DNA from 2 places in the Pseudarthrobacter quantipunctorum genome. Region 1 is predicted to be linked to the other one. Evidence: riboswitches for the same ligand, from Rfam matches in the RefSeq annotation. Region 1 holds a riboswitch; the other holds the start of a gene.

Evidence for each region. Region 1 has a riboswitch for glycine ahead of gcvP (aminomethyl-transferring glycine dehydrogenase). Riboswitches for the same ligand answer to the same signal wherever they lie in the genome.
Region 2: linked by a shared signal. The riboswitch ahead of gcvP (aminomethyl-transferring glycine dehydrogenase) and the one ahead of gcvP (aminomethyl-transferring glycine dehydrogenase) in region 1 are both predicted to bind glycine.

What each region holds. Positions count from the first base shown of each region.
Region 1 is NZ_CP148033.1:3,296,631-3,300,532, reverse strand. It holds gene WHH00_RS14955 (MFS transporter) at 1-1,203, opposite strand, end outside; gene WHH00_RS14950 (TetR/AcrR family transcriptional regulator) at 1,271-1,810, shown strand; glycine riboswitch at 1,905-2,003, shown strand; gene gcvP (aminomethyl-transferring glycine dehydrogenase) at 2,182-3,902, shown strand, end outside.
Region 2 is NZ_CP148033.1:428,224-432,125, reverse strand. It holds gene gcvP (aminomethyl-transferring glycine dehydrogenase) at 1-1,415, opposite strand, end outside; glycine riboswitch at 1,576-1,673, opposite strand; gene WHH00_RS01910 (hypothetical protein) at 1,796-2,119, opposite strand; gene WHH00_RS01905 (VOC family protein) at 2,167-2,526, shown strand; gene WHH00_RS01900 (MFS transporter) at 2,578-3,858, opposite strand.

The DNA.
Region 1 (3,902 bases):
GAGGTCATTGGAGATTGTCTCGGCAGTCCCCACGCCCAGCGCGAGGACCAGCAGTGCGGCCAGCAGTAGCGAAGGTCCGCCCGCATGGCTGCCAAAAGTCACCAGGCTGTAGCCGGCGGCACTCATCGCAAGCCCGGCCGCCACCACGAAGCCCGGGCGTATCTTCCTGACGGCCGGCACTGCCGCAAGGCCCGCGACGATGGTGGCCACCAGGGCCGGGATCATTGCCATCCCGGCGGCCGAAGGCGACATCCCTTCGATGAGCTGGAGGTGCTGGGCCAGGAAGAGGATGAACCCGTTGAAGGAGAACAGGGCCAGGACATTGGCAGTGATGGCCATGCTGAAAACCCTGTTGCGGAACAGGGAAAGATCCAGCAGCGGGCTGGGCAGGCGCTGCTGGCGGTGGACAAAAACAGTACCCATCAACACGCCGAACGCTATGGTGCCAAGGCCCGCTGCGCCTGGCCCTTCGGTGGCGAACTCCTTGATCCCATAGACCACCGGGGCCATGGTGAACAGCGAGAGCAGGATGCTGGGCGCGTCCACCTTTCCCGGTGATGGATCCCGGGATTCAGGGATGAAGGCGGGGCCGAGGATCAGGAGGGGGAGCATGATGGGTACCGCCACCAGAAGCACTGCGCCCCACCAGAACTGTTCCACCAGCCAGCCGCCAAAGACCGGCCCGAGCACGGCGCCGCCAGAGAACCCCGCAGCCCAGATGGCAATGGCCAGCCGCCGCCGGTTGGGGTCCGGGAAGATGTTCCGGATCAGTGACAGCGTGGAGGGCATCAGCATGGCGCCAAAGAATCCCAGCGCCGCCCTGCCGGCGATAAGCCAGCCGGCATTGGACGCAAAGGCGGTGGCTGCTGATACCGCCGCGAAGCCGATGCTGCCGATGATCAGCAGCCGACGGCGCCCGATCCTGTCACCCAGGCTGCCCATGGCAACCAGCAGGCCGGCCAGTACCAGCGGGTAGGCATCCACGACCCAAAGGAGCTCAACCCCCGAGGTGTTCAAGGCACCCGCGATGGCCGGCAGCGCAAAGGTCAGCGCCGTGTTGTCCACGGCCACCAGGAGGACGGGGAACATCAGCAATGCCAGGGCCAGCCAGTCCCTCCGGGTGCCACGGGATGGGTTGCCCGCGGGCAGGGCGGATGACGTGGGCTGGCAGGTCCTGGGCTGGGAAGTGGCGAACGGGGTCATGAGCTTAACTGTACCGTCTGGACGGTACAGTTCAGTAATCAAATCCCCACCGTGCATGATGGGAACCATGGCCAGAAAACCCGTAGCGCGAGATGCCGTCCTCGATGCCTTTGAAGAGCTCCTCATCGATGTGGGGGAGAGGGCCGCCACCTTGGATGCGGTGGCCAAGCGTGCCGGGGTCTCCAAAGGAGGCCTGCTGTACCACTTCCCCAACAAGGAAGCGCTGATCACGGCCACCCTGGAGCGGCTGGACCGGCTGGCGGGGGAGGACCTCGCGGCGATGGCCGCCGCGCAGGAAGGCGCGGCCGCGTACTTCATCCGGTCCTCGCTCTGGTCCGACACCCCGATGGACCGCTCCTTTGTTGCTGCCACCCGCCTGGCGGAGGTGGCGCACGAGGGCGCACGGCGCCGTTTTGCCGCGATCCAGCAGCAATGGCTGGACCTGATCGGGAAAGATGTGGGCGCGGGAATGGCCAAGGCGGTGCTGTACATGGGTGATGGGCTCTATTTCAATGCCATGTGGGAGAGCGGTCCGTCCGGTAGTCCCGGGAATCGGCAGGAGGAAGTGCAAGAACTCCTTGCGGCGGTGGAGCGCCTGAGGGGTTAGCCGGCATTTGCCCGGCGGCCCGCAGCGTAGGAGAATTGCAGCATGTGTGGGCCGTCACCGGCAAGCACAGACAACAACCCAAATTAATAGCCTTTGATCTGCGGCGGGAGAGTTCTGCCAGAAGGTACAAGCAGGCGCCGTAGGAGCAATACCTCCCCAGGAATCTCACAGGCCCATGTACCGCCGCGGCGAGGCAACTCTGGAAAGCAGCAGGCTGTTCGCGCGGAGATCCGGTTCCGGAACTCCAGGCAGCTGTGCTCACCGACGGTGCAAGCGGGGCCAGCCCAGGCAGGCCGCGCGGAAACTCTCAGGTCCAATACAGAGCGGGGAGGGACACGAATCGATGCGGCGTACCCTGCGCCGCCTTAGTTATGGAGTTCCTCGTGACTGTATCTCCGGCCTCCGCCACCCCGGCCTCCGCCGTCCATGCTCCTGCCGCCGCCTTCGTTGACCGGCACATCGGCGCACGGCGCCAGTCCGACGTCGACACCATGCTCAAAGCCGTGGGCTACGACACCGTGGACGCCCTGGTTGACACCGCCGTCCCCAAGGACATCAGGCAGGACTCGCCGCTGGAACTGGCAGGCGCGCTCAGCGAGGTGGAAACCCTCAGCGAACTCCGCAGGCTGGCCGGCAAGAACAAGACCGCCGTGCAGATGATCGGCCAGGGCTACTACGACACTGTCACCCCGCCGGTGATCCGCCGCAACATCCTCGAGGGCCCGGCCTGGTACACGGCCTATACGCCCTACCAGCCGGAAATCTCCCAGGGCCGGCTCGAGGCGCTGCTGAACTTCCAGACCATGGTGCAGGACCTGGTGGGCCTGCCCATCGCCAATGCTTCCCTCCTGGACGAAGCCACCGCCGTTGCAGAGGCCGTGCTGATGATGCGCCGGGCCAACAAAAATAAGGACGCCCGGGACGGCAAGACCGTGCTGGACGCCGACTGCCTGCCGCAGACCATTGCCATCGTCAAGGGCCGGGCCGAGGCACTCGGCTTTGAGGTCGAAGTAGCTGACCTTTCCCAGGGACTGCCGGGCGGCGCCATCAACGGGATCGTCCTGCAGCAGCCCGGCGCTTCAGGCCGGGTCTTCGACCACAGCCAGGTCATTGCCGAGGCTAAGGAGCGGGGCGCGCTGGTGACTGTCGCCGCCGACCTCCTGGCCCTGACGCTCATCACCCCGCCAGGCGAACAGGGCGCGGACATCGCTGTGGGCTCGGCGCAGCGCTTCGGCGTCCCGCTGTTCTACGGCGGTCCGCACGCCGCCTACATGGCCGTGCAGAAGGGCCTGGAGCGGTCGATGCCCGGCCGCCTGGTGGGTGTCTCGAAGGACAACGCCGGCGTCCCCGCCTACCGTCTGGCACTGCAGACGCGCGAGCAGCACATCCGCCGCGAGAAGGCCACGTCCAACATCTGCACCGCGCAGGCACTGCTGGCCATCGTGGCCTCCATGTATGCCGTCTACCACGGCCCGGAGGGCCTGAAGGCGATTGCCCAGTCGGCGCACGCCCACGCCAGGAGCCTGGCTGCGTCCCTCAAGGCAGCAGGCCTCGACGTGCTGCACACCAGCTTTTTCGACACCGTGACCGTTGCGGTGCCGGGCAAGGCTGCCGGAATCCTCGCCGCAGCCGAGGCCAAGGGGATCAACCTGCGCGGCATTGACGCTGACACCGTCGGCTTCTCCACTGACGAAACCACGACGACGGCAATCGTCGAGGGCGTCCTCGAAGCCTTCGGCGTTTCCGTTGTTGACGCCGAAGGTGACCCTGCCTTCGGCCTGGACGCCGCCGTCGAACGCTCCTCCGACTTCCTGCAGCACCCGGTGTTCAACACCTACCGCTCCGAGACCCAGCTCCTGCGCTACATCCGGAAGCTCAGCGACCGTGACCTGGCGCTGGACCGCACCATGATTCCGCTGGGTTCCTGCACCATGAAGCTGAACGCCACGGCCGAGATGGAAGCGATCTCGTGGCCGGAGTTCGCCTCCATCCACCCGTTCGCCCCGGACTCCCAGACCGAGGGCTGGCGTGAACTCATCGCAGACCTGGAAGCCCAGCTGACGGAGATCACCGGGTACGACCAGGTGTCCAT
Region 2 (3,902 bases), 1.4 Mb from region 1:
TGGGTGTTGAACACCGGGTGCTGCAGGTAGGTGGAGGTGCGCAGCACCGGCTCCGGCAGCTCAAAGCCCTCACCGGACACAACCGGGCCGGCGCCAAAGGCGACCGCCACCGCGGAGAGGACCTCCGGCGTCGTGGTTTCGTCAACGGACACGCCAACTGTGTCCGCGTCGACGAGGCGCAGGTTGATGCCGCGGGCCTCTGCGGCGGTGATCACCTTGGCGGCCTTGCCGGGCACGCGGACGGTGAGGGTGTCGAAGAAGGACTCGGACACCAGTTCGCGGCCGGCATGCTTCAGCGTCGCAGCCAGGGAGCGGGCGTTGTTGTGGACGGTTTCGGCGATCGCCTTCAGCCCGTCGGGGCCGTGGTAGACGGCGTAGAAGGACGAGACGATGGCCAGCAGGGCCTGCGCGGTGCAGATGTTGGACGTGGCCTTTTCGCGGCGGATGTGCTGCTCGCGGGTCTGCAGGGCCAGGCGGTAGGCGGGGACGCCAGCGTTGTCCTTGGACACACCCACGATACGGCCCGGCAAGGTGCGCTCCATGCCGTCGCGGACGGCCATGTAGGCGGCGTGCGGCCCCCCAAAGAACAGCGGCACGCCAAAGCGCTGGGTGGAGCCGACGGCGATGTCCGCGCCCTGCTCGCCCGGCGGGGTGATCAGGGTGAGGGCCAGGAGGTCGGCGGCGACGGTGACCAGTGCGCCGCGTTCCTTGGCCCCGGCGATGACGGCTGACTGGTCCCAGACCCGGCCGGAGACGCCCGGCTGCTGCAGGACTACGCCGTTGATGTCGCCCTCGGGCAGGCCCGTGGTGAGATCGGCGATTTCCACCTCAAAGCCCAGGGCTTCGGCGCGGCCCAGCACGATGGCGATGGTCTGCGGGAGGAGGTCGGCATCCAGGACGGTTTTGCCGTCTTTCGCAGCCTTGTTCTTGTTCGCGCGGCGCATCAAAAGCACGGCTTCGGCCACGGCAGTGGCTTCGTCGAGGAGTGAGGCGTTGGCCACCGGAAGTGCGGTGAGGTCCTGCACCATCGTCTGGAAGTTGAGCAGCGCCTCGAGCCGGCCCTGGGAAATCTCGGGCTGGTACGGGGTGTAGGCGGTGTACCAGGCGGGGGCTTCAAGGATGTTGCGGCGGATTACCGGCGGGGTCACGGTGTCGTAGTAGCCCTGGCCGATCATCTGCACGGCCATCTTGTTTTTGCCGGCCAGCTTGCGGAGCTCGGCGAGGACCTGGACTTCGCTGAGGGCGCTCTCAAGGGTGAGCGGCTTGTCCTGGCGGATGGAATCCGGAACCGCGCTGTCCACGAGGCCATCTAGGGTGTCGTAGCCGACGGCCTTGAGCATGGTGTCGATATCGGACTGGCGGCGCGCGCCGATATGGCGGTCAGCGAAGGTGGTTGGGGACGATTGAACCGTCATGAGAGGAACTCCATAATTCAGGTGGCATAAGGTGCCACTTTGATTCGGGTTCCTCCCCGCTCTGTATTGGACCTGAGAGTTTTGCGTTGCCCTGCTGTTCAGCGGGGCGCCACTTGCACCGTCGGTGAGCCCGGTTGCCCGGACTGCTTTCCAGAGTTGCCTTGCCGCGGCGGTACGTGGGCCTGAGAGATTCCTGGGGAGGATTTGCTCCTACGGCGCCTGCAGAACGTACCGGCAGGACTCTCCCGCCGCAGATCATAAGCGTGTGCCACTGGTGGGTGACACGACTCACACCATACCAAGATCCGTGCCTGGATCCAAACTTCTGGCCCCTAAGGCGACTTACGACGCCGGGACGCGCCGCCGTCGCCATCCCTTTGTCACTGTTCCCGGCCGCTGGCTTTCCGGCCGATGTTGTACCCGGCCCAAAAGGCGAGCAGCAGCAGGCCCACGACGGCGATTGCCAGGCCCGCCTGCGTCCCCGGGCTGAGGAAGGCCATCCCTGTGCCGGAGAAGGGCTGGTTGCTCAGCGGCGCGTAGGCGAACCAGCCGATGTAGGTGTTCCGGTTGAGCCAGGCCACCGTGCACCCCACAAGCAGGATGACGAGCCCGGCTATGGGCAGGACCGCACCCGGTATCCGGGCGGGTTTCCGCGGTTCGTGTTCTTCGGTGCTGTTTTCTTCAGGCGTGCTGTTGTCCCCCATGCAGGCGAGTCTAGCCGGGCTTCCAAGGACGGGATTAGGCTGGGCCCATGTTGACCCTCGGCAGCACCGTCCTCGGCGTCAATGACGTCGCCCGCGCCACCGCCTTCTGGCACGCAGCCCTCGGCTACGTACCGCGTGAACCCGGTGACGAGACCTGGATAACCCTGGTTCCGGCGTCGGGCCACGGCGCGCAGCTGGCACTGATGTTGAGCAAGACGCCTGCCCAGGACCACCCGCGCATCCACCTGGATTTGTATGCGGACAACCAGGAGGCAGAGGTGGAACGGCTGATCTCGCTCGGGGCGGCCCGGGTCGACTGGGACCTGTATCCCGAAGACCCGGATTTCGTTGTCCTTGCCGACCCCGACGGAAACCGCTTCTGCGTTGTCGCCCATAACCCGCAGTAGCCCCGGCCAGCAGGTGCGGCCGGGGCTACGGGGTCTGGCAATGTCAGGAACTTACACCTTGGCGGGTTCGGCCACCTTCAGTGGTTCGATCTTGCCCATCACGAACAGGTAGTTGGCGGCGCCCACCAGAGCCACCCCGCCGATCACGGCAAGCGGCGCCACGAAGGAACCGGTCTGGTCAACCAGGACACCGATGAGGATGGGCGTGAAGATGCCGGCAAGGTTGGAGGCAAAGTTCTGCAGCCCGCCGATGGAGCCCACGTGGCGGGAGCTCGGGGCCACGTCCGCAGGCAGCGACCAGATGCCGGTGGCTGCGACCGTCAGGCTGGAGTAGGCCACTGACAGCAAAGCCAGCGCCATCCATGCCTCGGGCACCAGGGCCGCGAACATAATGACCGAACCGCCCGCCAGGCCGCCGGCGATGGCGGTCTTGCGTACACGGGTAATGGAGACTCCCCGCTGCACGGCCCGGTCCGCCACGTAGCCTGCCAGCCAGCCGAACAGGACGGCGCAGATTCCGGGGATGGCACCGAAGAAGCCGAGCTTGAGCAGGTCGAAACCGCGCTCCTTTACCAGGTAGCTCGGGAAGAAGGTGATGAAGAAGTAGATGGCGCTGTTGAGGCAGAAGAAGCCGAACATCATGCTCAGGACAGTCCGGTACTTGAACAGCGAGCGCCACGGAAGCTTCGCTGCACCCTCGTCGTCGCTGGCGGCGCTGCGTGCGCCGCCTTCGCGGATGTAGGCGACCTCGGCCGCGTCCGCCGTCGGGTGTTCCTCCGGGCTCCGGTAGACCTTCCACCAGACGGCAGCCCAGATGATTCCGGCGATACCGATAATGATGAAGACGGCGTGCCACGAGGTGAAGGCAACAATCAGGGTCACGATCGGCAGGGCAATGACAGCTCCTACCCGTGAGCCTGAATCCCAGATGCTGGTGGCGAAGGCGCGCTCCCGGACCGGGAACCAGGTGGCAACCACTTTTGCCGCGGTACTGGGGGCCGGGCTTTCGCCCACGCCGAGCAGGAACCGGGCGGCGAAGAGGGACCAGAAGCTGGTGGCGGCGGCCGTGACCATGGTGAAGATGGACCACCACACTGCCGCGAGCGAGAAGGACCGGCGCGGACCCACTTTGTCCACGTACCAGCCTGCGGCCAGCTGGCAGAAGTCGTAGGCCCAGAAGAAGGCGGCGAAGATAAGACCCTGCTGGGTTGCCGTCAGTTCGAAATCCTCACCCATGAAGGGCAGGGCCACGCTGAGGCTGGATCGGTCCAGGTAGTTGATGCTCAGCCCGATGAAGGCGAGCCAGATGATCATCCATCGTTTGCGGGTCATGGTGCGGGGTGCCTTGGGGGAAGTTTTGGGGGCAAGCCTACTGC